DNA from 3 places in the Kineococcus rhizosphaerae genome. Region 1 is predicted to be linked to each of the others. Evidence: predicted binding sites of a transcription regulator. Region 1 holds the regulator's gene; each other region holds the start of a gene.
What was found. Region 1 encodes HrcA, which represses chaperone genes, less so after heat shock. Its sites were predicted from a motif close to GNTNGCACTCGGNNNNNCCGAGTGCNANC; they were not measured.

Region 1 (6,498 bases):
CATCGACGCGATCGCGGACCAGACGAGGCTGCTGGCGCTGAACGCGACGATCGAGGCGGCCCGCGCCGGGGAGGCCGGCAAGGGCTTCGCCGTCGTCGCGGCCGAGGTCAAGGAGCTGGCCGACCAGTCCGGGCGCGCCACCGAGCAGGTCAGCCAGCGCGTCGACAGCATCCGGCAGAACGCCCAGGAGGCCGTGCGCGCCATCACCGGCATCGGCGGCACCATCGTGGAGATGAACGGCCTCGTCGACGGCGTGCGCACCGCCGTCGACGGGTCGTCCGGCTGGGGCTCGGCGCAGGACACCACCGGGTTGTCGCAGCTGGCCGAGGAGCTGCGCACCCAGATCAGCGGGTTCCTGGCGGGGATGCGCGGCTGAGCCCCCCGCCGGGTCTGCCGGGCCCCTGCCGGTCCTCAGCGCCCGGAGAAGCGGTCCCGCAGCTTGGAGAAGACCCCCTGGTGGGCGGGTGAGAGCTTGCCGGAGGGGCGGACCTCCCCGCGCAGCTCGGCGAGGCGGCGCAGGAGCTCCTCCTGCTCGTCGTCGAGGTCGCGCGGGGTGACGACCTCGAGCTGGACGTGCAGGTCCCCGCGGCCCTGGGCGCGCAGGTGCTCGGCGCCCTTCTGCTTCAGGGTGACGGTCTCCCCCGCCTGGGCGCCGGGGCGCACGTCGACGTCCTCGGTGCCGTCGAGGGTCTCCAGCGGGATGGTCGCGCCGAGGGCGGCGGCCGTCATGGGCACCTGCAGGGTGCAGTGCAGGTCGTCGCCGGAGCGGGTGAACACCGGGTGGGGACGTTCGTGGATCTCGACGTAGAGGTCCCCGGGCGGGCCACCGGCGGTGCCGACCTCGCCCTGGGAGGCGAGCTGGATGCGGGTGCCGGTGTCGACGCCGGCGGGGATCCGGATCGTCAGGGGGCGGCGGGCGCGGACGCGTCCCTCGCCGGAGCACTCCAGGCACGGCGAGGGCAGGACCGTGCCGAACCCGTGGCAGGTGGGGCACGCCTGGGTCGTCATGACCTGGCCGAGCAGCGAGCGGACGACGCGCTGCACCGAGCCCTGGCCGTGGCAGATGTCGCACGTCTGCGGGCTCGTGCCGGGCTGGCAGCAGGTCCCCTTGCACGTGGGGCACAGGACCGCGGTGTCGACCTGGATGGAGCGCTCGCCGCCGAAGGCCGCCTCGGACAGGTCCACGTCGACGCGGATGAGGGCGTCCTGGCCGCGCTGGGTGCGGCTGGCCGGGCCCGCCCCGCGGCCGCCGGCGCCGCCCTGGCCGAAGAAGGCGTCCATGATGTCGGAGAACCCGAAACCCGCGCCGAAACCGCCCGGGGCGCCGCCGGCCCCGGGGCCGCCGCGGTCGTAGGCGGAGCGCTTGTCGGGGTTGGACAGCGTCTCGTAGGCCTGCGAGACCTCCTTGAACCGCTCCCCGGCGTCGGGGTTGACGTCGGGGTGCAGCTTGCGCGCCAGCTTGCGGTAGGCGCGCTTGATGTCCTCCGTCGACGCGTCCTTGGAGACGCCGAGGACGTCGTAGTAGTCGCTCACGAGGTCGGGGTTCTCCTGTCGGTTCTGATCACTGGGCGATCACTGAGCGAGGATGCGCGAGACGTAGCGGGAGACCGCCCGCACCGCGGCCATGGTCGTGGGGTAGTCCATGCGGGTCGGGCCCAGGACGCCGAGGCGGGCCAGCACCCCGTCCGAGCCGTACCCGCTGGTGACCACGGAGGTGCCGTCGAGGCCCAGGTGGAGGTTCTCGGCGCCGATGCGGACGGTGAGGGCGCCGCGCTCACCGGTGGGGTCCTCGGCCATCTCCTGCACGAGGCGCAGCAGGACGACGTGCTCCTCGAGTGCCTCCAGGACGCTGCCGAGGGAGGTGGCCAGGTCGGGCCCGGACTTGACGAGGTTGGAGGTGCCCGCGATGACCACGCGTTCCTCCAGCGAGGCCGTCAGGCAGTCCCCGAGCGCCGCTGCCACCTCGGCGGCGATCGCGAGGTCGGCGGGCGGCGTCTGCTGCACGAGGTCGGTCAGCCCGTCGCGGGCCTCCCGCAGCCGCTTGCCGGCGACGGTGGCGTTGACCCGGGTGCGCAGCGCGGCCAGGGACACCCCGAGGGACTCGACGTCGACGGCGGAGCGCACGTCCAGGACCCGCTGCTCGACGCGGCCGGAGTCGGTGATGAGCACGAGCAGGGCGCTGCGCCCGCCGACGCCGACGAGCTCGACGTGCCGGACGGTGGCCCGCGTCAGGGACGGGTACTGCACGACGGCGGCCTGCCGGGTGATCTGGGCCAGCAGGCGCACGGTGCGGTCGACGACGTCGTCGAGGTCGTCGGCGCCGTGCAGGAAGGTCTCGATGGCCCGCTTCTCGGCCGGGCTCATGGGTTTGACGGTGGCGAGGCGGTCGACGAAGAGCCGGTAGCCCTTGTCGGTGGGGATGCGGCCGGCGCTGGTGTGGGGCTGGGTGATGTAGCCCTCGTCCTCCAGCACGGCCATGTCGTTGCGGATGGTGGCCGGGGAGACCCCCAGCTGGTGGCGTTCGACGAGCGTCTTCGAGCCGACGGGTTCGTGGCTGGAGACGTAGTCCTCGACGATGGCGCGCAGCACGGCGAGCCTGCGGTCGTCGCTCATCCGTCCCTCCCTGCGGGCGATCCTGGTGCCACTCCCGGTGGCACCCCTGTTGGCACTCCTGACCCGTGAGTGCCAAGTCTAGGCGCTCCCGCGGCCGGGGCGCCTCCCCCGTCCACCCCTCGCGCGTCGTTACCGTGCCCGGGTGACCCGGTACGACGACAGGTACGGCGCGGACGTGCTCTCCGCCGACCCCCACGCCCGTTCCCACCTGAAGCCGACGCACCGCGACGAGCCCGCCGTGCGGGGGCTGGTGGTCGAGGACGTCGACACCGGCTGGGTCGGCGCCGTCGTGCGCGTGGAGAAGAGCGGCGGGGTCCACGTCGTCGTCCTGGAGGACGCGAAGGGCAGGACCCGCACCTTCCCGCTGGGGCCGGGCTTCTGGGTCGAGGGGCAGCCGGTGCGCCTGGTCGCCCCGAAGGCCGCGGGCCCGGTCCGGCCCACCCGCACGGCGTCGGGGTCGGTCGCCGTGCCCGGCGCGGGCGCCCGCACGGCCCGCGCCTCGCGGATCCTCGTCGAGGGCCGGCACGACGCCGAGCTCGTCGAGAAGGTCTGGGGCGACGACCTGCGCGTGGAGGGCGTCGTCGTGGAGATGCTCGACGGCGTCGACGACCTCGACGCCGCGATCCGCTCCCACGCACCGCGGCCGGGCCGGCGGATCGGGGTGCTGGTGGACCACCTGGTGCCGGGGTCGAAGGAGTCGCGGATCGTCGCGAAGGTCGGCGCGAACCCGCACGTGCTCGTCCTGGGGCACCCGTTCATCGACGTCTGGCAGTCGGTGCGCCCGCAGCGGCTGGGCTGGACGACGTGGCCGACGATCCCGCGCGGGCAGGACTGGAAGCACGGCGTCCTGGCCGAGCTCGGCTGGCCGCACGCCACCCAGGCCGACGTCGCGCACGGCTGGAAGCGGATCCTGGGGACCGTGCGCACCTACGCCGACCTCGAGCCGGCGCTGCTGGGCCGGGTGGAGGAACTCGTCGACTTCGTGACCGCGGACCTGGCGGACCGCTGAGGGACGCGTCAGGATCGAGACCGTGAGCCAGCCTCCGCACCCGCCGCAGAACCGGCCCCCGTACCCGCCGCAGCACCACGCCCCGGCGCCGTTGTCGCCGTCCGACGAGCGGATGTGGGGCATGTTCGCGCACCTGTCCGCGATCGCGGCGAGCTTCGTGACGCTGCCGCCCCTCGGGCCGCTGATCGTCTTCCTGGTCTTCAAGGACCGCAGCGGGTTCGTGCGCGGGCACAGCGCCGAGGCGCTGAACATGACGATCTCACTCGTGATCTACGAGATCGGGCTGTTCGTCGTGTGCTCGGTCCTCGCGCTGGTCACGTTCGGCCTGGCCTACGTCCTCATGGTCGTGCCCGGGGTCCTGGCCCTGGTGTTCACCATCCTGGGGGCCGTCGCGGCGAACCAGGGCCGGGTCCACCGCTACCCGCTGATCATCAGGATGGTGCGCTGACCGCGCGCAGGTCCGCCACCGGGTCGGGCCCCATCGGCGCCAGCGCGACCGTCGTGACCCCGGCCCGTTCGTAGTCCTGCAGCCTCGAGCGCACGTGCGCGGGCGAGCCGACCAGGGCCGTGGCCTCGAGGAAACCCTCGGGGACCCGCTGCGCCGCCTCGTCCTTGCGGCCCGCGAGGAACAGGTCCTGGACCTCGTCGACCGCGTCGGCGAAACCCAGCCGCCGGCCCAGGTCGGCGTAGAAGTTCTGCTCGCGCGAGCCCATGCCCCCGACGTAGAGGGCGACGAGGTGGCGCACCGGGAGTTCGGCCTCGGCGCGCGCCGCACCCGTCGCCCCCGTCAGGACCAGCGGGACGTTGGCGGTCACGGCGAAGCCCTCCGCCGGGCGGGTGCGCCGGGAGAACCCGGCCCGCAGCCGGTCGAAGGACTCCGCCGCGTTCTCCGGGACGAGGAACGACGGCAGCCACCCGTCGGCGATCTCCCCGGCCAGTTCCACGTTGCGGGGACCGACGGCGGCGAGGTGGATCGGCAGGTCCGCCCGCGGGGCGGGCTGCATGAGCTTGAGCGGGATGCCGGGACCGCCGGGCAGCGGGAGTTCCAGGTGCTGCCCGGAGAACCGCGACTCCCGGCGCGCCAGCAACTGCCGCACGACGGCGACGTACTCGCGGGTGCGGGCCAGCGGCCTGGAGAACCGCTGCCCGTACCAGCCCTCCGCGACCTGCGGGCCCGAGACCCCGAGCCCGAGCTGGAAGCGGCCGCCGGACAGGCCGTCGAGCGTGGCGGCCGTCATGGCCGTCGAGGCGGCCGCGCGCGCCGGCACCTGCAGGACGGCCGAGCCCAGGCCGATGCGCGTCGTCTGCCCCGCGAGCCAGCCCAGGACGCTCACGGCGTCGGTGCCGTACGCCTCGGCCACCCACACCGAGGAGAACCCCGCGTCCTCGGCGGCGCGGGTGAGTTCGAGCGCTCTGCGGGCCGCGGGCCCCACGGGGCCGGTGAGGTATCCGAGGGTCAGGCCGAGGTCCATGCCGGAACGGTACCGGCGGCCATCCGCGCCCGCAGGAGCCCGACGTCGTGCAAGGACAACGGGAGCAGCCCGCGGCGCAGCGCGTACCCCCAGTTCGGGGTGCTCGTCAGGTCGAGGTGGTCCTTCACCTCGTCCAACGGCAGTTCCTCGACGTCGAGCCAGGACACGCGGCGGCGGAACGGGCGGAACGAGGTGCCCGGGTACATCGCCCCGTCGTGCTGGAACGTCGCGTCGTCGGCCACGACGCCCAGTGCCGTGAACGCGCGCAACGGGGTCCTGCCGCCCATCGTCTCGGCGGGCGAGTAGTAGGCGAAACCGTCCCCGCGGCGCATCCGGTCCAGGCCGTGCCGCTTGCCGTGCTGGACCTGGGCGAAACCCCCCGCGACGCCGAGGCGGACGTGGGCGGCGCTGACGACTCCGAGCCATGCGTTCTCCATGGACCCCAGGATCCCGGCTGAACACGACACCTCCTGTCAGGTTCAGACGGGCGGGTTCACTCCAGGAGCCGGCGCACCACGGCGTCGGCCAGCAACCGGCCCCGCCGGGTCAGCGCGACGCGCCCGCCGGCGGCCGGTTCCAGCAACCCGTCCAGCAGCAGTTGCGCCGCCTGCGTCCGGACCCCCCACCAGGCGGGGTCGAACCCCTCGCCCAGCCGCGAGCGCAGCAGGACGTCCTCGAGGCGGCGGTCGTCGGCGCTCAGGAGCTCGCGGGCGTACGCGGGTGAGGTCCCCGCCGCGATCCGGCCCGCGTAGGCGGTGGGGTGCTTGACGTTCCACCACCGCACGCCACCGACGTGGCTGTGGGCGCCGGGACCGACGCCCCACCAGTCCCCGCCGCGCCAGTAGGCGAGGTTGTGCCGGCAGGCGAACCGCGGCTCGCGGGCCCAGTTGCTGACCTCGTACCAGCCGTACCCGGCGGCGGCCAGGGTGTCGTCGACGATCTCGTACTTGTCGGCCTCGTCGTCGTCGGAGGGTTCGGGCACCTCCCCGCGCCGCATCTGACCGGCCAGCTTCGTGCCCTGCTCCACGATGAGCGCGTACGCCGAGACGTGGTCGGGCTCGCAGGCCAGCGCCGCGTCCAGGCTGCGGCGCAGGTCGTCGTGGGACTCGCCGGGCGTGCCGTAGATGAGGTCGAGGCTCACGTCGAGACCGGCCTGGCGGGCCCAGCGCACGGCCAGCGGGACGCGCGCGGGGTCGTGCGTGCGCTCCAGGACCGCGAGCACGTGGGGGACGGCGGACTGCATGCCGAAGGACACCCGGGTGAAGCCGGCGGCCTTGAGGTCGGCGAGGCTCTGCGGGCTGACGGAGTCCGGGTTCGCCTCGGTGGTGACCTCGGCGTCGGGCGAGATCCCGAACTCGTCCCTCACGGCGGCGAGCATGGACGCCAGGTCGGCCGAGGGCAGCA
Region 2 (6,498 bases), on a different contig from region 1:
CGGCGGTCGCGTCCTGTACCCGGACGGGACGGTGTCCCTGACCAGCTGCTTCGCGCAGCCCACGCTGTGGAGCTGGTTCTGCTACGCGACGGGCCTGTCGACCGCGTTCAAGCGCAGCCCCGTCTTCGACCCCGAGTCCCTGGGCCGCTGGGACCGCGACAGCGTCCGCGACGTCGACATCATCAGCGGCGCGTTCCTCCTGACGACGACGCCGACCTGGCGCCGCCTCGGCGGGTTCGACGAGAAGTTCTTCATGTACGGCGAGGACGCCGACCTCAACCGCCGCGCCGTCGACGCCGGCTTCCACCCCGCGGTCACGCCCGACGCGGTCGTCGTCCACGCCGGCGGGAAGTCGTCCTCCACGAAGACGGCCAAGCAGCGGCTCCTGCTGCGCGGCAAGGCCGAGTACGCCCGCAAGCACTGGTCCGCCCCCCGGGCGCGGCTGGGGATCGGGCTGCTGGCCACCGGCGTCGCCCTGCGGTCGGTCGGGGAGACCGTGCTGGGCCGCGGGCGGACCTGGCGGCCGCTGTGGGACGAGCGCGCCGACTGGGGGCAGGGGTGGCCGGCCCGCCTGGACCTGCGGGGCGAGCGGACGCCCGCGTCCTGAGGACGATCCCGACGGGCCCCGGGGCCCGCTCGCGCTACGGTGCCCCATGACCCTGGAGGACTTCAGCCGCGTCCTGCTGCTCGCCTCCGGCGTGCTGCTGCTGGCCGTGCTGGCGGTCCGCCTCTCGACCCGCACCGGTCTGCCCTCGCTGCTGCTCTACCTCGCCCTCGGGCTGGTCCTGGGCGAGGACGGCCTGGGCATCCCGTTCACCGACGCCGAGATCGCCCAGGTCCTCGGGTACGGGGCCCTCGTCCTGATCCTCGCCGAGGGCGGCCTGACGACGCGGTGGGACGCGATCCGCGGGGTCCTCGCGCCCGCGGGGGCGCTGGCGACGGTGGGCACGGCCGTCTCGATCGGGGTCGTGGGGGCCGGCGCGCACCTGCTGCTGCACACGTCCTGGCCCGTGTCCTTCCTGGTCGGGGCCGTGGTGTCCTCCACGGACGCGGCGGCGGTGTTCTCGGTGCTGCGCTCGGTCCCGCTGCCGCGCAGGCTCTCGGGGATCCTGGAGGCCGAGTCGGGGCTGAACGACGCCCCGGTGGTCATCGCGGTGCTGGCGCTGACGGAGGTCGCGGCCGGGCACTCCGACCACGCGTGGTGGTTCTTCCTGGGCGAGGCCGTGTTCGAGCTCGCCCTGGGCACGGCCGTCGGGGTGGGGGTCGGCGCGGCGGGCGCCTTCCTGCTGCGGCGCACCGCGTTGCCGAGCGCGGGCCTGTACCCGGTGGCGGTGCTGGCACTGGCCGTCGGCGCGTTCGCGGTCGCCGACGTCCTGCACGCGTCGGGGTTCCTCGCGACCTACCTGTGCGGTCTGGTCCTGGGCAACGCGCGGCTGCCGCACCGGCAGGCGACGCGGGGTTTCGCCGAGGCGTTCGGGTGGCTGGCCCAGATCGGGCTGTTCGTCATGCTCGGGCTGCTGGCCGACCCCTCGCGCCTGCCGGCCGCCCTGCTGGGCGCGCTGCTGGTGGGCGTGGTGCTGACGCTGTTCGCCCGCCCGGTCTCGGTGCTGGCCGCCCTGGCGTGGTTCCGGCTGCCGCGGCCCGAGCTGCTCTTCCTGTCGTGGGCGGGGTTGCGCGGGGCGGTGCCCGTCGTGCTGGCCACCGTGCCCGTCGTGGCCGGCATCAGCGGCTCGGAGCAGCTCTTCGACCTCGTCGTGGTCCTCGTCGTGGTCTTCACCCTCGTCCAGGCCCCGACGCTGGCGCCGCTGGCCCGTCGCCTCGGGCTGATCTCGGCCGCACCCACGCAGGAGCTGGACGTGGAGGTCTCGCCGCTGGGGACGTTGTCGGCCGACGTCGTGCAGGTGCGGGTGGGGCCCACGTCCCGGCTGCACGGCGTGGAGGTCTTCGAGCTGCGGCTGCCCAAGGGCGCCAACGTCAGCCTGGTGGCGCGCGAGGGCACGACGTTCGTCCCGCAGCCGCGCACGGTGCTGCGCCGCGGCGACGACCTGCTCGTCGTGACCTCCACCGCGGAACGGCGCCGCGTGGAGGAACGGCTGCAGGCGATCAGCCGGGACGGCAAGCTCGCCGGGTGGCGCGACACCTGAGGTCCCGCGACCGCCGCCCGGGCGCAGGAGCGGCGGGTGCGCTGGGCCCACGGGGGTGGCGCGCGCCGAGTACCATTGGCACTCGAACACCCCGAGTGCCAGTCGGGGTCCAGGAGATTGCGGAGAACAGGTGCCCACCTACGCCTACGCCTGCCAGTCCTGCGGACACTCCTTCGAGGTCCGTCAGTCCTTCAGCGACGACGCCCTGACGGTCTGCCCGGAGTGCTCCGGTCAGCTGCGCAAGCTCTTCAACAACGTCGGCATCGTCTTCAAGGGCTCCGGGTTCTACCGCAACGACTCGCGCGGGTCGTCCAGCTCCTCGGAGAGCTCCTCGGGCTCGACGCCCGCCGCGAAGAAGGAGTCCGCCCCGGCGGCCTCGTCCGGCTCCTCGTCGAGCTCCTCCAGCTCCTCGTCGAGCTCCTCCGCCGGCTCGAGCGGGTCCACCTCCGCCGCCTGAGCCGCCCGCCCGTGACGTCCCGGTGTCCACAGGCCGCCGGGACGGCGTGTCGTCCACAGCCGGGTCGGGCGCGGGCCCCGGCGGCCGCCGGTCGCGCCTAGCGTCCGGGCGTGCCCGAGATCGCGACCGCTCCGCCCGCCCCGCTGGGTCCCCTCGACCGCCGTCGCCGGCGGCTGGGCCGCCGCTGGGCCTCGGCGGGGCTGGTGGCCGCCGCCGGCGGGGTGGCGGTCTCCGCGCTGGCGCCGTCCGCCCCCGAACTCGACGCGGTGCTGGTCGCCGCGCGCGACCTGCCGACGGGAGCGGTGCTCACCGCGGCGGACGTCGAACGCGCCGACCGTCCCGCCGACTCGCTGCCGGACGGCCTGCTCACGCCCGGCGCGGTCGTCGGCGCCGTGCTGGCCTCCCCCGTGCGCCGCGGGGAGGTCCTCACCGACACCCGGACCACCGCGGGTCCGCTGCTGACGGGGCAACCGGCGGGGACGGTCGCCACGACCGTGGACGTCGGCGACCCGGCCCTGCTCCCCTCGCTCGCCGCGGGGACCCGCGTGGACGTGCTGGCGCGCACCGAGGACCCCCTCACGGGTGCGGCGACGGGGGCGGACCGGATCGCCGTGGACGTCGTGGTCCTGCGCGTCCCGGCGCCGGCGGACGCCTCGGGCCCGCTCGGGGTGCCCGGCTCCCCGTCGTCGCCGGGGGCGTCCGTGCTGGTGGCGGTCGACGCGGCCACGGCCGCGCGGCTGGCCGCCGCGGCGGGGCACACCGTGCTGACGGTGCGCTCGTGAGGTCAGTCGCTGCCGGTGCGGGACGAGGGCACGGCCGCGGCCGGCCGGCCCTGGGCGCGCAGGAGGCCGAGCACGGCGCCGGCGGTCATGGGGTCACCGACGTGCTCGCCCTGCGCGCTGTGGCAGCCGAGGGCGGCCAGGACGCGCTGGGTGCCCGCGTCGGCCACCCCCTCGGCGACCACCCGCAGCCCGAGCTCGCGGGCCATCTGGATGGTCGAGCGGACGATGACGGCCCGGGCCCGGTCCCGGGTCATCCCGGTCACGAAGCTGCGGTCGATCTTCAGCTCGTCGACCTCGAGGTCGGTGAGGTAGGTCAGCGAGCAGTGGCCGGTGCCGTAGTCGTCGACGGCCACGGCGCACCCGAGGGCCCGCAGGCGGCGCACGACGAGGCGGGCGCGCGCGGGGTCGGAGACGATGCCCGTCTCGGTGATCTCGAGGACGACGGCGGAGGCGTCCACGCGGTGCCGGCGCAGTCCGTCGGCGACGAGCGTGGGCAGGTCGTGGTCGGTGAGCAGCCGGGCCGACAGGTTCACCGACACGGTGAGCCGGTGCCCCTCGGCGCGCCAGCGCCCGACGTCGGCCAGGGCCTGGTCGAGCACGACGGCCGTGACCCCCTCGACCAGGCCGGACTGCTCGGCGAGCGGGATGAACCGGTCGGGCGCGACGGCCCCGAGGTCGGGGTGCCACCAGCGCACCAGCGCCTCCGCGCCCACGACGACCCCCGTGCGCGGGTCGACCTGCGGCTGGTAGCGCACGAAGAGCTCACCCCGGTCGAGGGCGCGGCCGAGGTCGCCGAGCAGCCGCAGCCGCTCGACGGAGTTCCCGTCGCGGGGCCCGGCGTAGGTGCACGCCCGGCCCCGGACCCGCTTGGCCTGGTAGAGGGCGACGTCGGCGCTGCGCAGCAGCGACGGCGCGCTCGTCCCGTGCTCGGGCGCCAGGGCCACCCCCACGCTGGCCGGCAGCAGCACCTGCAGGTCCCCCACCCGCAGCGGCCGGGACATCTCCTCGACCACGGCCAGCGCGAGCCCCTCGGCCTCGAGCCCGTCGGCGACGAGGAGGCCGAACTCGTCCCCGCCGAGCCGGGCGACGACGGCCCCGGCCGGGGCCTGCGCGACGAGCCGTTCGCCGACCTCCCGCAGGAGGGCGTCGCCGACGGGGTGCCCCAGGGTGTCGTTGACGTCCTTGAAGTGGTCGAGGTCGACGACCAGCAGCCCCGGCCCGGTCCCGGCGCGGGCGGCCCCCCGCAGAGCGCGGGAGGTGGCCCCCAGCAGGGCGTCGCGGTTGGGCAGCCCGGTGAGGTCGTCGACCACCGCGCTGCGCTCGTGCCGGCGGGCGGCGGCGGCACCGACGAGGACGGCGCCCAGCGGGACGCAGACCAGCAGCAGCAGCCAGGGGCCACCCTCGGCGCTGACGGCCACGACCGGGGCGGAGGCGACGACGGCCAGGACCAGCAGGAGACCCGAGGACGGTCCGGGACGCACCAGGGACCGGGGGGCGCGCTCGAGGAGGCGCCAGCCGGCGAGGACGGCCCAGCACTGCACGAGCGAGCCCGCGACCGCGGCGGCCAGGACGGCGGGCCACCGGCCGGCGTCCGGCAGCGCCGGCCCGGTCGTCGTGCCCGCCCCGAGGAGCCCGGTGAGGACCAGGGCGCAGGTCAGGACCCCGGCGACCGAGGTGCCGGCTCCCACGACGACGGCCAGCGGCCCGGCTCCGCGGCGCACGTCGCGCACGACCGCCGGGACCAGGCGCACCAGGAGGGCCAGGCAGAGGGGGCCGAGCGCCACCAGGGCGACCAGGAAGCCCCAGGACAGCGGCAGCGCCTCCCCGCGCCCCCCGGTGCGGGCCGTGACGGGCCGGGACTCGGCGGCGAGGACGACGAGGGCCAGCACGAGCGCGGAGGAGGAGACCGGCCACGGCGAGGGGGCGGCGAGCGCCGCCGCGCCCGCCGCGACGAGCAGCGCGACCGCCACCGCGCCGGCGACGGCGGCGGGCAGGTCGGTGAGCGCCGGGACGCGGGGCCGACCGTCGGGGCGGGCCTGACCGGCGGGGCGGGAGCGTCGCCGTGGGGCCGCGGGCGCGGTCGCCGAGCGCTGCATCCCCACCCCTTCCGTCACCGAGCCCGAGGGCCTGCCGGGACCTGCCGCAGGCCCCCCACCGGGGGACACCGGTCGAGGTTCCGCGCCCATCATGGGGTGGGTGACGCGCACGGCAGAAGGCTTGCCGCGGGTGGAGTTCGAACTTTCGACCCAGAGTGATTCTGGTTGAACCTTCAGTCAGCATCTTGTGTCCGACGGCAACACTTTCGTCACCCTCAGTGGGTCGTCGCCCTGCGGAGGCCCCGCCGCGCCCGGGGTCAGTCCCAGTGCGGAGGGCGCTGGGACAGGTACCAGTCGTCGTCGAAGCCCGACCCGGACCGCTCGCCCCAGCCCTCGTCCCGGTCGTCGGCGGACCGCTCGTCCTCCAGGGACACCTCGCGCTCCTCCTCGGGCTCGGGAGCCGGCTCGGGAACGGGCCCCGCGGCGGGTCCCGCGGCGGGTCCTGTCTCGCGGGCGTTCACGACGCGTCCGCCTCGGCCGGCACGGGCGTGCGGTCCTCGTCCCGCACGTCCACCGCCCCGTCGGCGGGCTCCGCGGGTCCGGCCCGGTCGAGGTCGACGACCCACGGCAGCTCGTGACCGGCGTCGGCCAGCGTGTCCCGCCACAGCGCGGCGAGACGGCCCGCCTCGGCGTCCGCGTCGGCGAACACGTCGGCCGTCAGGACCCGCACGTAGCGCCAGCCGCGGCGCTCGAGCTCGGTGGGGCCGTCGACCTCACGGTCCACGACGTCACCCGCGGCCCAGGCCGCGTCGTCGAGCTCGACGGCCAGGGCCGGCCCGACGCCGGCGCGGGCCCGCTCGTCGCGCACGACGAGCGCCAGGCGGTGCGACGCGCCGACCTCGCACTCCACGGGCAGGCCCACGCGGCGGCAGGCCGCGGCGAGCGCCCGCACGACCGCGTCGGCCCCCGGGCGGTCCGGCGCCGACCCGCCCGGCTCCTCGGCCAGCAGCTCGTCGCGCTCCCAGGCGACGGCCGTGCGGGCGAGCAGGTCCCGGCCGTCGGCGAGGTCGTCCTCGCCG
Region 3 (6,498 bases), on a different contig from region 1:
CCGTCGCCGTCCTCGGCCATCGTGGCCATGAGGACGTTCGCCTCCGGGTGACGGGCGAGCAGCCGACGGGCCGCCTCCACGCCGCCGATGCCGGGCATCCGGACATCCATGATCACCAGCGAGGGCCGTTCGACGGGCCACCTCTGGAGAGCCTCTTCGCCCGAGCTCGCACCCACGACGCGGGTGACGCCCGGGACGGCGGCCACCATGCGTCGCATGGCCTCACGGGCCAGCGGAAGGTCATCGCAGACCAGTACCGTTGCCACCACAAACCTCTTCCCTGTGTGGGTGGAGCGTGGCCTTCCGTGGCCTCGCTGAGTCGCACGTCGGGTGCGCCACGAAGAGAAGTGTCGGCATGCGGACACCATCACCTGAGCGGATGCGCCCAGTTGGTGGCGCGAAGACCGGACGGCGTGCTAAGGGGGTCTAGAAGGACCGGCCCCGGCGGCTCACGCGGAGACGGCCTCGGCGCACGCGTCGACGGCTTCGGCGAGCGTGCGGACGCGCAGGACGCCCGGCCGCTCGTCGACCCGCTCGTCCCAGCCCTCGCCGAGGAGCACGACCAGGGGCGCGGGACGGACCCTCAGCAGGGCGTCGAGGTCGTGGGCGGCGACGGCCGCCTCGGCACGCTCGGCGTGCAGGAGCAGGGCGGGCGGGCGGACGCGGCGCACGGCGGCGGCGAGCAGGCGGACCGGCACCCCGTCCCCGACGCTGCGGGCCCCCGCGCCGGACCCGGTCAGCGCGGCGGCGGCGGCGAGCAGGACCGGGGTGCGGTCGCGGTCGTCGGCGGTGCCCGCCCCGGCGAGCAGGACGGAGCGTTCGCCGGTCGCGGTGGGCAGCGCGGACAGCGCCCGGGCGACGGCGGCGTGCATGGCCGCGTCGCGGGCGGCCGAGGCCGGGCCGAGGACCTCGTCCCAGGCCCGGGCCACGCCGCGGGTGCGGATCTCGTCGGCGAAGCGGTCGGCGAGGCTGGCCACCGCCCAGTCGGCGGCCTCGTCCGCGACGGCGGGACCGGGGTGCACCTCGGGCCCGGGGCGGGTCTCGGCGTCCTCGGACTCGTCGGGCCGGGACTCCTCGGTGGCCGGGCCGTCGGCCGCGCCGGCCGGCTCGGGGAGCACGGGCGCGAGCCCGGAGGTGGGCCCGGCGATCTGCGCGGCGTCGTTGACGGCGGCCTCGATGACGGCCGTGGGGATGGTGGACACGCTCGCGAGGGCGAACCCCCCGTCCGCGACGGCCGTCGTGGCGGCCAGCTGCGCGGCCTCGGCGGGGGCGACGCCCTCCAGCGTGAGCCGGCGCATCACCACCAGCCGGGCCAGGTCGGAGGAGGAGTAGCGGCGGTGCGCGCCCGCGGTGTGCTCGGAGGGGCCCAGCCCGTAGCGGCGGTCCCACGTGCGCAGCGTCGCGGGGGCGACCCCGAGGCGGCGCGCCACCGCCGCGACGGTCAGCGTCATGCGGGGGGCGGGCGGCGCGGGCACCCGGCCGGCGGCCTGCCCGGCGAGGGACCCGGTGACGTGGCCGGCGGCGGAGGACATGCCCCGAGTCTGGCGAAGGAGGGCCGTTCGCGCCACTCGCCCACCGCGCCGAGGTTGTTCAGGCTTGTCCAGGAGCGGTTCAGCGCTGGTCAGGACGGGCGGGCCGCCGGTCGGGTTGCGCCGGCACAAATGCTCTGCACGTTGTTCACACCTGGTTCAGCAGGTTGTTCACGCGATCGCGCACCGGGCCGGGGACGTCCCGAGGGGTGATCGTGAACAGGTTCGCCCCCGGGGCTTGAACAACTTCTGGCGCGGTTGTACGTTCAGTGTCAGTCAGCAAGATCCCCTCCAGCTCAGGAGCGCACCATGGCCGAGATCTCCCGCCTCCCCGGACCCGTCGCCGACATCTGGGAGTGGCAGCTCGACGGGTCGTGCCGCGAGGCCGACCCGAACCTCTTCTTCCACCCCGAGGGCGAGCGCGGCCCCGCCCGCCGCAACCGCGACGCGGCCGCGCAGGCGATCTGCGGCGGCTGCCCCGTGCTCGAGCAGTGCCGCAAGCACGCCCTGAAGGTCCGCGAGCCCTACGGCGTCTGGGGCGGCCTCACCGAGGACGACCGCGAGGCCATCTACACCTCCGAGCGTCGCCGCGGGCTGCGCGCCGTCAGCTGACAGCCCCGCTCCACCCGCGCGCGGTGTGGTGCGGCGCGCGGACGTGACCAGCGGACGCGGAAGGGCCCGGCTCCCCACGGAGCCGGGCCCTTCGTCGTGCTCAGGCGGAGAGGTCAGTGGCCGTGGCCGTGGCCGTGGCCCGCAGCGGCGGGCTCCTCCTCCTTCTTGTCCACGACGAGGGTGTCGGTGGTCAGGACCATCGACGCGATCGACGCGGCGTTGCGCAGGGCCGAACGGGTGACCTTGACCGGGTCGAGGACACCGCCGGCCAGCAGGTCGACGTACTCGCCGGTCGCCGCGTTCAGGCCGTGACCGGGCTCGAGGGAGCGGACCTTCTCGACGACGACGTAGCCCTCGAGGCCGGCGTTCTCGGCGATCCAGCGCAGCGGCTCGGAGGCCGCCTTGCGGACGAGGGCGACACCGGTCGCCTCGTCGCCGGACTTGCCGAGGTCGTCCTCGAGCACGGAGACGGCGTGCACCAGGGCCGAGCCGCCGCCGGCGACGATGCCCTCCTCGATCGCGGCGCGCGTCGCGGAGACGGCGTCCTCGATGCGGTGCTTCTTCTCCTTGAGCTCGACCTCGGTGTGCGCGCCCACCTTGATGACGACGACGCCGCCGGACAGCTTGGCGAGGCGCTCCTGGAGCTTCTCGCGGTCCCAGTCGGAGTCGGTCCGCTCGACCTCGGCCTTGATCTGGGCGACGCGACCGGCGATGTCGTCGGCCGAGCCGGCGCCGTCGACGATCGTCGTGTCGTCCTTGGTGACCGTGATGCGGCGGGCGGTGCCGAGGACGTCGAGGTCGATCTGGTCGAGCTTGAGGCCGACCTCCTCGGCCACGACCTGCGCGCCGGTCAGGGTCGCGATGTCCTGCAGGATCGCCTTGCGGCGGTCGCCGAAGCCGGGGGCCTTCACCGCGACGGCGTTGAAGGTGCCGCGGATCTTGTTCACGACCAGGGTCGACAGCGCCTCGCCGTCGACGTCCTCGGCGATGATCAGCAGCGGCTTGGCGGCCTTGAGGACCTTCTCCAGCAGCGGCAGCAGGTCCTGCACCGTGGAGATCTTGCCCTGGTGCACGAGGACGTAGGCGTCCTCGAGGACCGCTTCCTGGCGCTCGGCGTCGGTCACGAAGTACGGCGAGATGTAGCCCTTGTCGAACTGCATCCCCTCGGTGAAGTCCAGCTCGAGGGCGGTCGTGGAGGACTCCTCGACCGTGATGACGCCGTCCTTGCCGACCTTGTCGAACGCGTCGGCGAGCAGGTCGCCGACCGTCGCGTCCTGGGCCGAGATCGTCGCGACGTGGGCGATGTCGCCCTTGCCGTCGACGTCGCGGGCCAGCGACAGGAGCTTGTCGTTGACGGCCTCGACGGCCGCGTCGATGCCGCGCTTGAGACCCGAGGGGGCCGCGCCGGCCGCGACGTTGCGCAGGCCTTCCTTGACGAGGGCCTGGGCCAGGACGGTCGCGGTGGTGGTGCCGTCACCGGCGACGTCGTTCGTCTTGGTGGCGACCTCCTTCGCGAGCTGCGCGCCGAGGTTCTCGTACGGGTCGTCGAGCTCGACCTCGCGGGCGATGGTGACGCCGTCGTTCGTGATCGTCGGCGCCCCCCACTTCTTGTCGATGACGACGTTGCGGCCCTTGGGCCCCAGGGTCACCTTGACGGCGTTGGCGAGGGCGTCGACACCGCGCTCGAGGGACTTGCGGGCCTTGTCGTCGAACGAGAGCTGCTTGGCCATGTCTTCTTCCTTCCGTGTCTGCGTGCGCAACGAGGGACGCCCCGGGCACCCGAGATCGGGTGCCCGGGGCGTCAGGACCTCGGGTCGCTTACTTGGCGACCTTGGCGAGGACGTCGCGCGCCGAGAGGATCAGCAGCTCGTCGCCGCCGTACTTGACCTCGGTGCCGCCGTACTTGGAGTAGATGACCTTGTCGCCGACGGCGACGTCGACCGGCACGCGGTTGCCGTTGTCGTCCACGCGACCCGGGCCCACGGCCAGGACCTCGCCCTCCTGGGGCTTCTCCTTGGCGGTGTCCGGGATGACGAGACCGGAAGCGGTCGTCTGCTCCGCGTCGAGCGGCTTGACGACGATGCGGTCCTCGAGCGGAGTGATGGAGACCGACACTGGTGCGGCCCTCCCCTTCTGCTTCAGCGAACTGGCGTACGGGACGGTCGGTGGGGTGGGGAGCGGACGCACGTCGTCGCGGGTGCCGTTCGGCCGCTGCCCCGTTGGCACTCCCCCGTGGGGAGTGCCACCGACGCTGCGCGAGACGTTAGCACTCAGGGCAGGCGAGTGCCAGGTGCGGGGGCCTCCTGGCAGCATCTACCGGGTGAACACCGCGGACGTCGAGGCGCTGCTGTCCCCCGCGGGCCTCGCCCTGCTCGCCGAGCTGGCGGGCACGACCACCGAGGACCCCGTCGCCCTCGCCGCCCGGCTGCGCCGCGAGGGCCACGACCCGGCGCTCGCGGCCCTGGCCACGACCCAGTCGCGGCTGCGGGCGCGCGCGGCCGCGAAGTTCGGCCCCCGCGCCGCGTCGCTGCTGTTCACCGCCGCCGGGGCCGAGCAGGCGACGCGCGCCGTGGTGGCCGCCGAGCACGCGCGCCGGTTCGCCGCGGCCGGGGTGTCCCGGGTCGCCGACCTCGGCTGCGGCGTGGGCGCGGACTCCCTCGCCTTCCTCGACGCGGGGCTGACGGTGCTGCCCGTCGACGCCGACCCGGTGACCGCCGCGGTGGCGACCCACAACCTCGGGGTGCCGGTGCGCTGCGAGGACGTCACCGCCGGGATCGTCGACGAGCTGTCCGGCGGCGAGGGCGCGTGGTTCGACCCCGCCCGGCGCACGTCGGGCGGGCGCCGGGTCTTCGACCCCGAGGCGACCTCCCCGCCCCTGTCGTTCGTGCTCACCACCGCGCAGCGGGTCCCGGCCACGGGCGCCAAGCTCGCGCCGGGCCTGCCCCACGACCTGGTGCCCGTCGGGGCCGAGGCGCAGTGGACGTCGGTCGACGGCGAGGTCGTCGAGTGCGCGCTGTGGTGCGGGCCGCTCGCGCGGCCGGGCGTGGCCCGCAGCGCCCGCGTCGTCCGGTCGGGTTCCGTCGTCGAGCTCGACTCCCGGGACCTGCCGGAGGCCACCGTGGGCGAGGTCGGGAGTTTCCTGCACGAACCCGACGGGGCCGTCATCCGCGCCGGGCTCGTCGGGCGGGTGGCCGCCGACCTCGGCGGCCGGCTCGTCGACGAGACCATCGCCTACGTCACGACGGACTCCGCGGCCTCGTCGGAGTTCGCGCGCTCGTTCCGGGTCCTGGAGGTCATGCCCTTCGGGCTCAAGGCGCTGCGCTCGAGGTTGCGCGCGCTGGACGTCGGGCCGGTGACGGTGAAGAAGCGCGGCACCGCCGTGGACCCCGACCAGTTGCGCCGGCAGCTGGCGCTCAAGGGGTCCCGGGCGGCGACGATCGTGCTGACGCGGTTGCGGGGCAGGCAGAGCGTGCTGGTGGTCGAACCCGTCAGCTGATGCGCGCCCGCAGGACCAGGGCGTCGACGTCGTCGGGCTGGTAGTAGCGGGCCCGGCGGGCGATCTGGGAGAAACCCTCGCTGCGGTAGAGGTTCTGCGCGGGTGAGTTGTCGGCGCGGACCTCCAGCAGCAGGTGCGTGGCCCCCGCCGCCACGGCCTCGGCCCGCAGGGCGCGCAGCAGTCCGCGTCCCGTGCCCCGGCCCTGGTGGTCCCGCGCGACGCCGATCGTCTGGACGTCCGCGTCGGCGCCGTTGACCATCACGCCCCCGTACCCGACGACCTCCTCGCCCTCGAGGGCGACGAGGAAACTCCGGTTGGGCTGGGCCAATTCGCCCCAGAACGACTCCACCGACCACGCCGTGGCGCCGAAGAGGTCGCGTTCGAGGGCGTGCACGTCGGCGACGTGCCACCAGCGCATCTCCTGCAGTTCCACGGGTCCAGGGTAGGTGCGGCCCGGACCGCTGCCCGCGCAGCGCGCACGTCGGGACCCCACCGGGCGCGTCCCGGGGTCCGGAGCGTGCGTTGAGCGCGGGGGGTGGACGGGGTACGGTCGGGACGTGGCGCAGAACTCGTTTACCCGCCCCCGGCTGCCGAGCAGCCGCGGGGGCGCTGCGGTCTGCCGCGAGCCCTGACGCGGGGCCGCCGGCCGGGGGTGTCGACCACCACCCGACCGACGGGAAGGAAACCCCGTGGACCTCTGGCACGCTCTCGACCTCCGTGACCTCACGAACCCCGCGCACGGCCCGCACGCCTTGCAACTCCTGCTCGACGACGTCCTCGCGACCCTGGTGGACGCCTGGGGGTGCGACCTCGACGTCCAGCGCCGCCACCCCGTCGTGGCCGTCGCGGACAACTACGACC

Region 2: the regulator HrcA is predicted to act here: its motif matches at 2,219-2,247, upstream of CLV37_RS17885 (FmdB family zinc ribbon protein).
Region 3: the regulator HrcA is predicted to act here: its motif matches at 4,404-4,432, upstream of groES (co-chaperone GroES).

What each region holds. Positions count from the first base shown of each region.
Region 1 is NZ_PVZF01000002.1:250,573-257,070, reverse strand. It holds gene CLV37_RS29295 (methyl-accepting chemotaxis protein) at 1-376, shown strand, start outside; gene dnaJ (molecular chaperone DnaJ) at 412-1,533, opposite strand; gene hrcA (heat-inducible transcriptional repressor HrcA) at 1,573-2,613, opposite strand; gene CLV37_RS05375 (DUF3097 domain-containing protein) at 2,756-3,622, shown strand; gene CLV37_RS05370 (DUF4870 domain-containing protein) at 3,645-4,070, shown strand; gene CLV37_RS05365 (LLM class F420-dependent oxidoreductase) at 4,054-5,094, opposite strand; gene CLV37_RS05360 (EVE domain-containing protein) at 5,079-5,531, opposite strand; gene hemW (radical SAM family heme chaperone HemW) at 5,588-6,498, opposite strand, start outside.
Region 2 is NZ_PVZF01000009.1:156,689-163,186, forward strand. It holds gene CLV37_RS17875 (glycosyltransferase family 2 protein) at 1-607, shown strand, start outside; gene CLV37_RS17880 (potassium/proton antiporter) at 654-2,144, shown strand; gene CLV37_RS17885 (FmdB family zinc ribbon protein) at 2,275-2,601, shown strand; gene CLV37_RS17890 (SAF domain-containing protein) at 2,712-3,383, shown strand; gene CLV37_RS17895 (putative bifunctional diguanylate cyclase/phosphodiesterase) at 3,386-5,479, opposite strand; gene CLV37_RS17900 (hypothetical protein) at 5,737-5,940, opposite strand; gene CLV37_RS27730 (hypothetical protein) at 5,937-6,498, opposite strand, start outside.
Region 3 is NZ_PVZF01000004.1:42,752-49,249, forward strand. It holds gene CLV37_RS09300 (response regulator transcription factor) at 1-266, opposite strand, end outside; gene CLV37_RS28060 (MerR family transcriptional regulator) at 450-1,532, opposite strand; gene CLV37_RS09310 (WhiB family transcriptional regulator) at 1,839-2,141, shown strand; gene groL (chaperonin GroEL) at 2,255-3,871, opposite strand; gene groES (co-chaperone GroES) at 3,960-4,256, opposite strand; gene CLV37_RS09325 (class I SAM-dependent methyltransferase) at 4,462-5,637, shown strand; gene rimI (ribosomal protein S18-alanine N-acetyltransferase) at 5,630-6,070, opposite strand; gene srmL (PheS-related mystery ligase SrmL) at 6,327-6,498, shown strand, end outside.